DNA from 4 places in the Streptomyces olindensis genome. Region 4 is predicted to be linked to each of the others. Evidence: riboswitches for the same ligand, from Rfam matches in the RefSeq annotation. Region 4 holds a riboswitch; each other region holds the start of a gene.

Region 1 (2,924 bases), on a different contig from region 4:
CGAGTCCGGCCCCGCACACGGCCGCGAGGAGGGTGCGCGGCAGCCGCAGCTGCCAGACGATCCCGTCCCGGATCGGCGTCAGGTCCGAGGTGCCGAGCCCCAGGTGGGCCGCTACGACGGACCAGACGTCCGCGACCCGGATGTCGGCCGGGCCGATGGTGATCGCCAGCGCCAGGGAGACGACCAGCAGCAGGGTCCCCGCGGCGCCGAGTCCCAGGGCGCGCGCGGTCACTTCGCGAGCCCGAACGCGCGCAGCGCGGCGGCGACCTGCTCCACGCCCTCGACGGTGCGGATGGTCGGGTTCATGGCCTGCCCGCTGAGCAGCACGTACCGCTTGTGCCGGACCGCGTCCATGTTCCTCGTGGCCGGGTCGGACTCCAGGAAGGCGATCTTCTTCGCGGCGGACTCGGCGGTCTGCGACCTGCGGGTCAGGTCGCCGATGACGAGGACGTCCGGGTCGCGGTCGGCGACCGTCTCCCAGTTGACCTGCGGCCACTCCTGGTGCGTGTCGTCGAAGACGTTGTTCGCGCCGAGGGCCCGGGTGATGATGCCGGGCGCTCCGCAACAGCCCGCCACGTAGGGGGACTCGGAGTTGGCGAACCAGTACAGGAGGGTGACGTCGGAGGCGTCGATGCCCGAGGTGGCCTTCTTCATGCGTCGCTGGAGGGAGGCCACGAGCTCGTCGCCGCGTTGCTTCGCCCCGAACACGGCGGCGAGGTCGCGCACCTCGCCGTAGACGGTGTCGATGCCGAGCGCCTTGTCGCGCGCGCCGTCGCCGCCCCCCGAGTTGTCCTTGCCGGCGCAGTCGGACGGGGAGACGTACGTGGGCACGCCGAGCTTCTCGAACTGCTCGCGGGTGGCGACGCCGCCCTTGCCGAGGGTGGAGACGAAGGACGCGGCGACGAAGTCGGGGTCCTCGTCCAGGACCCGTTCGAAGGAGGGGTTGTTGTCGGCGATGCGCGGCACCCGGGCGTTGGCCTTCTCCAGCCCCTTCATCACGGGGTCGGTCCAGGTGGCCGTGCCCGCGAGGCGGTCGGCGAGGCCGAGGGAGAGCAGGATCTCGGTGGTGCCCTGGTTGAGGGAGACGGCGCGCCGGGGCGGGGCCGCGACGCGTACCTCGTGGCCGCAGTTGTCGAGGGTGACGGCGGCGGCCTTCGCGGGGGCGGGGCGTGCGTCGCCGCAGCCGGTCAGGAGCAGGGAGCCGGCCGCGAGCAGCACGGCGGCACGGGCGGGTCGGGCGAGGGGCACGGAAAACCAGTCCTCAGGCGTCGAGGGCCCGATCGCGGGGCCCGGTCGTACGGTGCTCCCCCGCCGCGCGCGGCCGCGGGGGCCGCCAGCAGGTCTTCGGACTCGGGTTCACCCGGATCGGGGCGCCTTCCCGGACGTCCGCACGACAGTCCAGTGGCCGAGGCCCCGCCCGTCCCCCTCACCGCTGCGCGTCAGTTCCGGATTCGCACCGGATTCCCTGACCCACGTACATGGGTTCGACTGGCCTCGGCAAGCTATCACGGGGTGCCGGGGAATCACCGCGCACCCTGCTTCGTTGTGCGGGCAGCAGTTCTTCCGCGACGTTCGAGGAGGCCGCCGGTGTACGGCGACGAGGCAACGGTCCGCAGGATCCTCACCGAGCTCGGCGACACCTGGGCCGTGGTGGGCCTGTCGTCGAACCGGCAGCGCGCGGCGTACGGCGTCGCCGAGGTGCTCCAGCGCTTCGGCAAGCGCGTCGTGCCCGTGCACCCGAAGGCGGAGTCGGTGCACGGCGAGCAGGGGTACGCGAGCCTGGCGGACATCCCCTTCGACGTGGACGTCGTGGACGTCTTCGTGAACAGCGACCTCGCCGGGGCCGTCGCGGACGAGGCGGTCGCGAAGGGCGCGCAGGCCGTGTGGTTCCAGCTCGGCGTCGTCGACGAGGCGGCGTACGACCGGACTCGCGCGGCGGGCCTGGAGATGGTGATGGACCGCTGCCCGGCCATCGAGATCCCACGACTTCCCCATCGCCGCGTAGCGGATTCCTGAAGCGATTGCCAGGAAACGCCCCTGCCCGGTCAAGGGCGTACAACTCGTCTTTCTGCCGCCGGTGACCGGTTCCTAGCCTGAGGCCTCTTGCTCGCTGAACTCTCCGAGTTCGTTGATGAGAGGCCCCTTGAATGGCAAGCGTCGACCAGGTGGCAGTGGGGGTGGACAGAAGCCCGGGCGGACTGCGCAGGGACGTCGGACTGATCGGGCTCATGTGGGCGTCGGTCGGGTCCATCATCGGATCCGGTTGGCTGTACGGCGCCGAGAAGGCGGTCGTGGCGGCCGGTCCCGCGGCGATCCTGTCCTGGCTCATCGGCGCGGTGGCGATCGTGCTGCTGGCGCTGGTGCACGCGGAACTGGGCGGCATGTTCCCGGTCGCGGGCGGCACGGCCCGCTATCCGCACTACGCGTTCGGCGGACTGGCGGGCATGTCCTTCGGCTGGTTCTCCTGGCTCCAGGCCGCGACGGTGGCACCGATCGAGGTCGAGGCCATGATCGGGTACGCGGGGCACTGGCACTGGGCGCAGGGCTTCCAGCACGCCGCGGACGGGACGCTGACGGCCGCCGGGTTCGTCGTCGCCGTGGTCCTCATGGCCGTGTTCGTCGTGATCAACTTCCTCGGTGTGCGGCTCCTGGCGCACACCAACAGCGCCGCCACGTGGTGGAAGGTGGCCGTCCCGCTGGCAGCGATCTTCATCATCGCGGCCGGCAACTTCCACCCGGGCAACTTCACCGAGCACGGCTTCGCCCCGTTCGGCGCCCACGGCGTGCTGAGCGCCGTCAGTTCCAGCGGCATCATCTTCGCCCTGCTCGGCTTCGAGCAGGCGATCCAGCTCGCGGGCGAGAGCCGCGACCCGGCGCGGGACCTGCCGCGCGCGACGATCGGCTCGGTCGCCATCGGCGCGGTC
Region 2 (2,924 bases), on a different contig from region 4:
TGTTGAGATCGGGCGCGGTGGAATGGGAGAGGTCTGGCGTGCGTACGACGAGACGCTCGCCAGAGCGGTGGCCGTCAAGCTGCTGCTGCCCCAGGACACCGACGCCACGGCGGCCTCCCGGTTCCGCCTGGAGGCTCAGACCGCCGGGCGTCTCAACCACCCGAACCTGGTCGGTGTGCTGGACTTCGGCGAGTACGACAACCGGCTGTACCTGGTGATGGAGCTGGTCGAGGGCGACAGTCTCGCCGGGGTGCTGGCCGCGTCGGGCGCGCTCCCCGCCGGCCGGGTGGCCGACCTCGCCGCCCAGGCCGCCGCCGGGCTCGCCGCCGCGCACGCGCAGGGCATCGTCCACCGCGACGTCAAGCCCGCCAACCTGCTGCTGGACGCGGGCGGCACCCTGAAGATCGGCGACTTCGGCATCGCGCGCTTCCTCGACGATCCCGGGGCCGCGCTCACCGCCACCGGCCAGATCGTGGGCACCGGTCTCTACCTCGCGCCCGAACGCGCCCTGGGGCAGCCCGCGGGGCCCGCCTCCGACATGTACTCCCTGGGGTGCGTGCTCTACCAGCTCCTCAGCGGCCGCCCGCCGTTCCAGGCGGACACCGCCGTCGCACTCCTCCACCAGCACCTCGACAGCGCCCCGGTGCCGCCCCGCGAGCTCGGTGTCGCGGGTCTGCCGCCGGCCTTCGAGAACTACCTCCTCGGGCTCCTCGCCAAGCAGCCCGAGGACCGGCCCTCGGCCCAGCAGGCCGCCGAGTGGTTCGCCGGCGGCGCCTGGCGGGGGCTGCCCGAGCCGCTGCCGGAGGCCGCGTCGCCGGTGCCGTCCGCCGCTCCCGGGGCGTACGCGCCCGCCGAGCCCCGCAGCGTGACCACCTACGCGCTGCCCGGCGCCCCCGCGCTGCTCACCACCCGCACGCCCCACGCCGGACGCGCGCGCCGCGCCGCGCCCCGCGACCGCCTCGGCGACCGGCGGCGCGCGGCCGCGACGATCGCCGCGGCGGCCCTCTTCCTCGCCGCGATGCTCGCCGGCATGCTCTGGTTCTCCCCCGACGACACGGCGACGGAGGGCACGGAACCGGACGCGTCACCGACCGCGAGTAGCCCGGCCGCCACCCCGTCCGGCGGTTCCGCCTCGCCCCTCTCCTCCGCCCCGGGCGCGGACACCGCTCCGGCCGCCGGCACCGTGGCCGATGTCACTCCGCCCACGACTCCGTCCCCGTCGACCGCTCCCCCTTCTCCCACCCCGAGCCCCGCGGCCCCCACGCAGGAGGCGACCGCCGACGCACCGCGACAGGCGGAGCAGCCTCGGCAGGAGAAGCCCCGTAAGGTCCGGCCGGTCGGGGACGGCGACGACGACGGGGACGACGGGGGCGACGACTGACACGGCCCGCCGTCCGGCGGCCCGGGGCCGCCCGTCCCGCTCGGATCCGCGGCGGCATGCGCCGGTGTGCGAGCGGGCGCCCCCTCACGCGCCCCCTGCGTGGCTTGTCATCGCCCTTATCCCGGCCTTATTGTCACCACGCCTTGGTGAACGGGAAATCCGGTGTGATGCCGGTGCGGCCCTCGCCACTGTGAATCGGGAAGTCCGGCTCCAGCCCCCACGGGCAGCCACTGGGTCCTGAAGGACCCGGGAAGGCGGAGCACGGGCGGTGGTACCCGTCAGCCAGGAGACCGGCCAAGGCGCGTCAACCATCCACGAGGTGCTGGAGAGGGTCTGCTGAGCCATGCACATAGCCGAGGGTTTCCTGCCTCCGGCGCACGCGGTCGCCTGGGGCGTCGCGTCGGCGCCGTTCGTCGTCCACGGAGTCCGGTCGCTCACCCGTGAAGTGCGCGAGCACCCCGAGAGCACCCTGCTCCTCGGTGCCTCCGGCGCCTTCACGTTCGTCCTGTCCGCCCTGAAACTGCCGTCCGTCACCGGCAGTTGCTCCCACCCGACCGGCACCGGACTGGGGGCCATCCTGTTCCGCCCGCCCATCATGGCGGTCCTGGGCACCATCACCCTGCTCTTCCAGGCCCTGCTGCTCGCGCACGGCGGCCTCACCACGCTCGGCGCCAACGTCTTCTCCATGGCGATCGTCGGGCCCTGGGCCGGATACGCGGTGTACAGGCTGCTGCGGCGGTACGACGTGCCGCTGATGGGGGCCGTGTTCTGCGGGGCGTTCGTCGCCGACCTGTCCACCTACTGCGTCACCAGCGTGCAGCTGGCGCTCGCCTTCCCGGACCCGGGCAGCGGATTCCTCGGCGCGCTCGGCAAGTTCGCCTCCATCTTCGCCGTCACGCAGATCCCGCTCGCGGTGAGCGAGGGCCTGCTCACCGTCCTCGTGATGCGGCTGCTGGTGCAGTCCAGCAAGGGCGAACTGACCCGGCTGGGCGTGCTCCTCGCCGACAAGCGCGCGCGGACCGAGACCGAGGCGGTGGCCCGATGAACCGGAACACGAAGATCAACCTGGTGCTGCTGCTCGCCGTGGCCGCGCTCGCCGTGCTGCCGCTCGCACTCGGCCTCGGCGACCACAAGGAAGAGCCGTTCACCGGCGCGGACGCCCAGGCGGAGACGGCGATCACCGAGCTGGACCCGGGCTACGAGCCCTGGTTCTCGCCGCTGTACGAGCCGCCGTCCGCGGAGATCGAGTCGGCGCTGTTCGCCCTCCAGGCGGCGCTCGGCGCGGGCGTCCTCGCCTACTACTTCGGTCTGCGGCGCGGCCGGCGCCAGGGCGAGGAACGGGCCACGGCCCGTCAGGAGGCCGCCGACCGGGCCACCGCGGGCGTCCCCGGGGAGTCCCCGGCCGACGGGGCCTGAGCCGCGTGCTGCCGATCGACGCGGCGGCGCACAGCAGCCGCTGGCGCCGCCGCCACCCCGTGGACAAGGCCGTGCTGGGACTCGGCCTCACCGTGCTGGCGGTCTCGCTGCCGCCCTGGCCGGGCGC
Region 3 (2,924 bases), on a different contig from region 4:
CCTCGGTGACATCACCGCCCACGCCTACCTCCAGGACGGCCTCTTGGACTTCGGTGAGAGCGACGAGTACCTCGGCGAGCTGAAGGACGTGGCCAAGCGCGCGGCCGCCGCCGAGGTCCTGGTCGCGCTCCGGGGCGACGAGCTGCTCGGCGGCGTCACGTTCGTACCGTCCGGCGGCCCCATGGCCGACATAGCCGGCCCCGGCGAGGCCGAGATCCGCATGCTCGCCGTGTCCCGCGCGGCCCGCGGCCGGGGCGCCGGCGAGGCCCTGGTGCGCTCCTGCGTCGACCGGGCACGGGCCACGGAGGGCTGCGTACGGATCGTGCTGTCGACCCAGCGCACCATGCACTCCGCCCACCGCATCTACGAACGCCTGGGCTTCGTCCGCACGCCGGAGCGGGACTGGAACCCGGTCCCGCACCTGGACGACATCACGCTGCTCACTTACGAGTTGACGCTCTGAAGTCATCCGCGACACAACATATAGGGGCGTGATCCTCACCCGGCACAAGATGTATGCTCATGCTCGCTGTCGCCGCAGGGGAATCCGGTGCGAATCCGGAACTGTCCCGCAACGGTGTATCCATGCCTCTTTTATGGGCGCATGGGCGTCAGTCCGAGGACCTGCCGACAGTGCGCCCGGCCATCCGGCCGGTGTGCCTGACGTCCGGGCCTCGTGGAATGGGCCGGTGGACGCGACGCCGCGTGCGCTCGCGTGCTGCCCCCTGCCCTCGGCGAGGCCCCCTGCCGAGCGAGGGAGAGCCCCACGTGACCATCGCGCCAGCCGATCCGGTCTCAGCCGCAGAGAAAGAGCACGACGGTCCCGGTGCCGCGCTGCTGCGGACCCTGACCGAGCTGACCGCCGACCTCCCCGACGCCGACCCCGGCCGGGTCGCCGCCGCCGCGCTGCGCGGCCGGTCCGCGCGGGCCGACGAGTCGGAGTTGCGCGAGCTGGCGACGGAGGCGGCCGCCGGCCTCATCTCCGAGGATCCCGCCTACTCCCGGCTGGCCGCGCGCCTGCTGACGATCGGCATCCGCGAGGAGGCCGCCTCCCAGGGCGTCACGTCCTTCACCGAGTCCGTCGCGGTCGGGCACCGCGAGGGCCTCATCGCCGACCGCACCGCCGAGTTCGTACGCCTCCACGCCGCCCGCCTCGACGCTCTGATCGACACGGCCGCCGACGACCGCTTCGGCTACTTCGGCCTGCGCACGCTGCACAGCCGCTACCTGCTCCGGCACCCGATCACCCGCAAGGTGATCGAGACGCCCCAGCACTTCATGCTGCGCGTCGCCGCCGGTCTGGCCGAGGACGACACCGCGAGGTCGGTGGACGAGGTCGCCGCGCTCTACGGGCTCATGAGCCGCCTCGACTACCTGCCCTCCTCCCCCACCCTCTTCAACTCCGGCACCCGGCACCCCCAGATGTCGTCCTGCTACCTCCTCGACTCCCCCAAGGACGAGCTGGACTCCATCTACGACCGCTACCACCAGGTCGCCCGGCTGTCGAAGCACGCCGGCGGCATCGGCATCGCCTACTCCCGCATCCGGGCCCGGGGTTCGCTGATCCGCGGCACGAACGGCCACTCCAACGGCATCGTCCCGTTCCTGAAGACCCTGGACGCCTCGGTCGCCGCCGTGAACCAGGGCGGCCGCCGCAAGGGCGCCGCCGCCGTCTACCTGGAGACCTGGCACTCCGACATCGAGGAGTTCCTGGAACTGCGCGACAACACCGGCGAGGACGCCCGCCGGACGCACAACCTCAACCTCGCGCACTGGATCCCCGACGAGTTCATGCGCCGGGTGAACGCCGACGCCCCGTGGTCGCTGTTCTCCCCCGCGGACGTGCCCGAGCTGGTCGACCTGTGGGGCGAGGAGTTCGACGCCGCGTACCGGGCCGCCGAGGCGAAGGGCCTGGCGAAGAAGACCCTGCCCGCCCGCGAGCTGTACGGCCGGATGATGCGCACCCTCGCGCAGACCGGCAACGGCTGGATGACCTTCAAGGACGCCGCCAACCGCACCGCCAACCAGACGGCCGAGCCGGGCCACGTCGTGCACTCCTCCAACCTCTGCACGGAGATCCTGGAGGTCACCAGCGACGGGGAGACGGCGGTCTGCAACCTGGGGTCGGTCAACCTCGGCGCGTTCGTGGACAAGGGCGACCTCGACTGGGAGCGGCTGGACGAGACCGTCCGCACGGCCGTCACCTTCCTCGACCGGGTCGTCGACATCAACTTCTACCCGACCGAGCAGGCGGGCCGCTCCAACGCCCGCTGGCGTCCGGTCGGCCTCGGCGCCATGGGCCTGCAGGACGTCTTCTTCAAGCTGCGCCTGCCCTTCGACTCGCCCGAGGCCAAGGCACTCTCCACCCGCATCGCCGAGCGGATCATGCTCGCCGCGTACGAGGCCTCCGCCGACCTCGCCGAGCGCAACGGCCCCCTCCCTGCCTGGGAGAAGACGCGTACGGCCCGGGGCGTGCTGCACCCCGACCACTACGGCGTGGAGCCGGCCTGGCCGGAGCGCTGGGCGGCCCTGCGCGAGCGGATCGCCGCGACCGGCCTGCGCAACTCCCTGCTCCTCGCCATCGCGCCCACGGCCACCATCGCCTCCATCGCGGGCGTGTACGAGTGCATCGAGCCGCAGGTGTCCAACCTGTTCAAGCGCGAGACGCTGTCCGGCGAGTTCCTCCAGGTCAACTCCTACCTGGTCGAGGAGCTGAAGCGGCTCGGCGTGTGGGACGCCCGCAGCCGGGAGGCCCTGCGCGAGGCCAACGGCTCGGTGCAGGGCTTCGCCTGGATCCCCGAGGACGTCCGCGCGCTCTACCGCACGGCCTGGGAGATCCCGCAGCGCGGCCTGATCGACATGGCGGCGGCCAGGACCCCGTTCCTGGACCAGTCCCAGTCCCTGAACCTGTTCCTGGAGACGCC
Region 4 (2,924 bases):
GCCCCGGTCGATGTCGCCGACGACGAGCACGGGAAGCCCGGCGCCCCGGGCGATGCCCATGTTGACGATGTCCGTCCGCCGGAGGTTGATCTCGGCGGGAGAACCGGCCCCCTCACAGATCACCGCGTCATACGTGCCCCGCAACTGCTCCAGGCAGTCCAGCACCGTGCCGAGCAGCTTCTGCTGCCGCCCGCCGTGGTAGCCGCGCGCGCTCAGCTCACCGACCGGCTTGCCCAGCAGCACGACCTGACTGCTCTGCTCCCCCCCGGGCTTGAGCAGCACCGGGTTCATCAGCGCGGTCGGCTCGACCCGGCAGGCCTGTGCCTGCATGGCCTGCGCCCGCCCGATCTCGGCGCCCTCCCGCGTCACGAACGAATTCAGGGACATGTTCTGCGCCTTGAAGGGCGCGACCTTGACGCCCTGCCGCACCAGCCACCGGCAGATCCCGGCCGTCACGACGCTCTTGCCCGCGTCGGAGGTGGTCCCGGCGACGAGAAGCCCACCGCTCATGCTCACTTCCCCCTCTTCAGCAACCGCGCGCCGGCGCACACCCCGAGCGCCAGCCAGGTGACGCGCCGCGAGAGCCGCACGGCCCGCTCGACGTCATGGCGGACGACGGCCCGCCCGTCCGTGTTCAGCACGGGCCGGTGCTCCACCCGCCCGCCGTACGACAGGGTCCCGCCCAGCCGCACCCCGAGCGCCCCCGCGAACGAGGCCTCCACGGGCCCGGCGTTGGGACTGGGGTGCTGCGCCGCGTCCGCCCGCCAGGCGCGGACGGCCCCCCGCGGATCCGGCCCGGCCAGCACTGCGAGGACGGCGGTCAGCCGCGCGCCCGGCCACCCGGCGAGGTCGTCCAGCCGCGCGGAGGCCCACCCATAGCGCCGGTAACGGGCCGACTTGTGCCCGACCATGGCGTCCAGGGTGTTGACGGCCCGGAACCCGAGCAGCCCCGACACCCCGCCCACGGCCCCCCACACCAGCGCCCCGACCACCGCGTCGGAGGTGTTCTCGGCGACGGACTCGACCACGGCCCGGGCGATCCCGTCGGCGTCGAGGGCCTGCGGATCGCGCCCGCACAGATGCGGCAGCCGCGCCCGGGCCGCCTCCACGTCCCCCGCCTCCAGGGCACGCCCGATGGTCCCGGCCTCCCGGGCGAGCGAAGTGCCCCCGACGACGGCCCAGGTGGCGGCTCCGGTGAGCGCGACGGAGGCGACGGCGGAGGACCGCACGGCACGCTCGGCGACGGCCCCGAGCGCGACGGCTCCTCCCGCGCACACGAGCGTGTGCAGCGCGCCCCACCCGCGGTGGTCCCGCCACAACACCCGTTCCACGGCACCCGCGGCCCGCCCGAACGCGGCGACCGGATGCCCCCGGCGGGGATCGCCGAGCAGCAGGTCACCGATCAGGCCGGCGGCGGCGCCGTACGCGAAGACGCGACCGGCACCCATGGGCTCAGCCGGCCAACAGGGCAGGCAGGGGTGGGGTGCTGAACCTCGATCGGCAGCCGCGCATGGCGATACGTGTCCTCACTCAGGGTGTCCACGCCCTGGTTCGACGAGACCGGCGGTGAGAGTTCCTGGCTCCCGGGGGATGGCTACCCCGGTGACAGTGGCGGGACCGCGCCGGACTCACACCGGCTTCCTCTCCTGCCGCCGTACTGGCCCCGGAAGTCCACCACGGCCGCGAACCGCCGTCAACTTGCCCTTGACCTGCGCGGGGAGAGTGTGGAGAACCCCACATCGCCCCTTTCGCGCACACGACGACCGGGCGGCACGGGACCGAGGTCCCGTGCCGCCCGGCGGACACGCTGTGCGATCGGGCCGTCAGGCCACGATCAGATAGATCCCGTAGCCCACGGCCGCCGCGCACGCCGCGAAGCACGCGTACGCGCCCGTGACGGCGAGGCTCGCGGACCCGCCCTCGGCGACCGCGCGCTCGCGGCGCGACAGGCCGGTGATGCCGAGGGTGAACAGGCCCACGAGGGCCACGGTGACGACGAGGCTCACGCCGAAGACGGAGCCGAGGGCCGCCCAGTCGATCTTCATCTCTGCTTCCTTCTCGCTGCCGGTGGGCGGGTCAGACCGTGGTGGTCGTGGAGGGTGTGCGCTCGGCGGTGGCCTGGGCCGGTATCGGCGGCACGTCGGCGGAGGTGCCGCCCGCAGGCGGCGGCGTCACCGCGGCCATCGCCGTGGTGACCACACCGGCCGGCTCCGCGTCGTCGGTGTCGTTGACATTGGTGTGGTCGACGACCTCGCGCCGGGAGATCTTCCAGATGGCCGCCGAGGAGGCGACGAGGAAGACGGCCACCACGGCGGTGCCCCAGTCGCCGAAGCCGGTCACGTACTCGGCGAGCGCGGCCACCAGGGCCGCCGCCGGCAGGGTCAGGCCCCAGGCGACGAACATCCGCGTCGCCGTCGACCAGCGGACCACGCCGCCCTTGCGGCCGAGGCCCGCGCCCATCACCGCGCCGGACACCGAGTGCGTGGTGGACAGGGAGAAACCGAGGTGGGAGGAGGCCAGGATGACCGTCGCCGCGCTGGTCTGGGCGGCGAAGCCCTGCTGCGGCCGGAGGTCGGTCAGGCCCTTGCCCATGGTGCGGATGATGCGCCAGCCGCCCAGGTAGGTGCCGAGCGCGATCGCGATGCCCGCGGAGAGGATGACCCACATGGGCGGGTCGGAGTCGGGCGCGACGGCGCCGCCGGCGACCAGGGCCAGGGTGATGACACCCATCGTCTTCTGCGCGTCGTTGGTGCCGTGCGCCAGGGAGACCAGGCCCGCGGAGGCGATCTGGCCGGCCCGGTAGCCCTTCTCGGAGGCCTTGCCGTCGGCCTTCCTGCCCAGCGAGTACGTCAGCCGCGTGGCGAGCATCGCCGCGACGCCCGCGACCAGCGGGGCGGCGATCGCCGGGATCAGCACCTTCGTGA

The links. Region 4 has a riboswitch for cobalamin ahead of ABZ948_RS10900 (cobalamin biosynthesis protein). Riboswitches for the same ligand answer to the same signal wherever they lie in the genome.
Region 1: linked by a shared signal. The riboswitch ahead of ABZ948_RS15400 (ABC transporter substrate-binding protein) and the one ahead of ABZ948_RS10900 (cobalamin biosynthesis protein) in region 4 are both predicted to bind cobalamin.
Region 2: linked by a shared signal. The riboswitch ahead of ABZ948_RS32840 (energy-coupling factor ABC transporter permease) and the one ahead of ABZ948_RS10900 (cobalamin biosynthesis protein) in region 4 are both predicted to bind cobalamin.
Region 3: linked by a shared signal. The riboswitch ahead of ABZ948_RS09650 (ribonucleoside-diphosphate reductase subunit alpha) and the one ahead of ABZ948_RS10900 (cobalamin biosynthesis protein) in region 4 are both predicted to bind cobalamin.

What each region holds. Positions count from the first base shown of each region.
Region 1 is NZ_JBEYZD010000020.1:53,547-56,470, forward strand. Features, by position in the region: gene ABZ948_RS15395 (FecCD family ABC transporter permease) at 1-232, opposite strand, end outside; gene ABZ948_RS15400 (ABC transporter substrate-binding protein) at 229-1,248, opposite strand; cobalamin riboswitch at 1,333-1,493, opposite strand; gene ABZ948_RS15405 (CoA-binding protein) at 1,588-2,016, shown strand; gene ABZ948_RS15410 (APC family permease) at 2,148-2,924, shown strand, end outside.
Region 2 is NZ_JBEYZD010000071.1:28,029-30,952, reverse strand. Features, by position in the region: gene ABZ948_RS32845 (serine/threonine-protein kinase) at 1-1,381, shown strand, start outside; cobalamin riboswitch at 1,509-1,694, shown strand; gene ABZ948_RS32840 (energy-coupling factor ABC transporter permease) at 1,725-2,426, shown strand; gene ABZ948_RS32835 (energy-coupling factor ABC transporter substrate-binding protein) at 2,423-2,797, shown strand; gene cbiQ (cobalt ECF transporter T component CbiQ) at 2,803-2,924, shown strand, end outside.
Region 3 is NZ_JBEYZD010000011.1:144,662-147,585, forward strand. Features, by position in the region: gene ABZ948_RS09645 (GNAT family N-acetyltransferase) at 1-463, shown strand, start outside; cobalamin riboswitch at 517-646, shown strand; gene ABZ948_RS09650 (ribonucleoside-diphosphate reductase subunit alpha) at 769-2,924, shown strand, end outside.
Region 4 is NZ_JBEYZD010000013.1:93,306-96,229, forward strand. Features, by position in the region: gene ABZ948_RS10895 (cobyric acid synthase) at 1-510, opposite strand, end outside; gene ABZ948_RS10900 (cobalamin biosynthesis protein) at 513-1,448, opposite strand; cobalamin riboswitch at 1,549-1,669, opposite strand; gene ABZ948_RS10905 (hypothetical protein) at 1,824-2,045, opposite strand; gene ABZ948_RS10910 (inorganic phosphate transporter) at 2,077-2,924, opposite strand, start outside.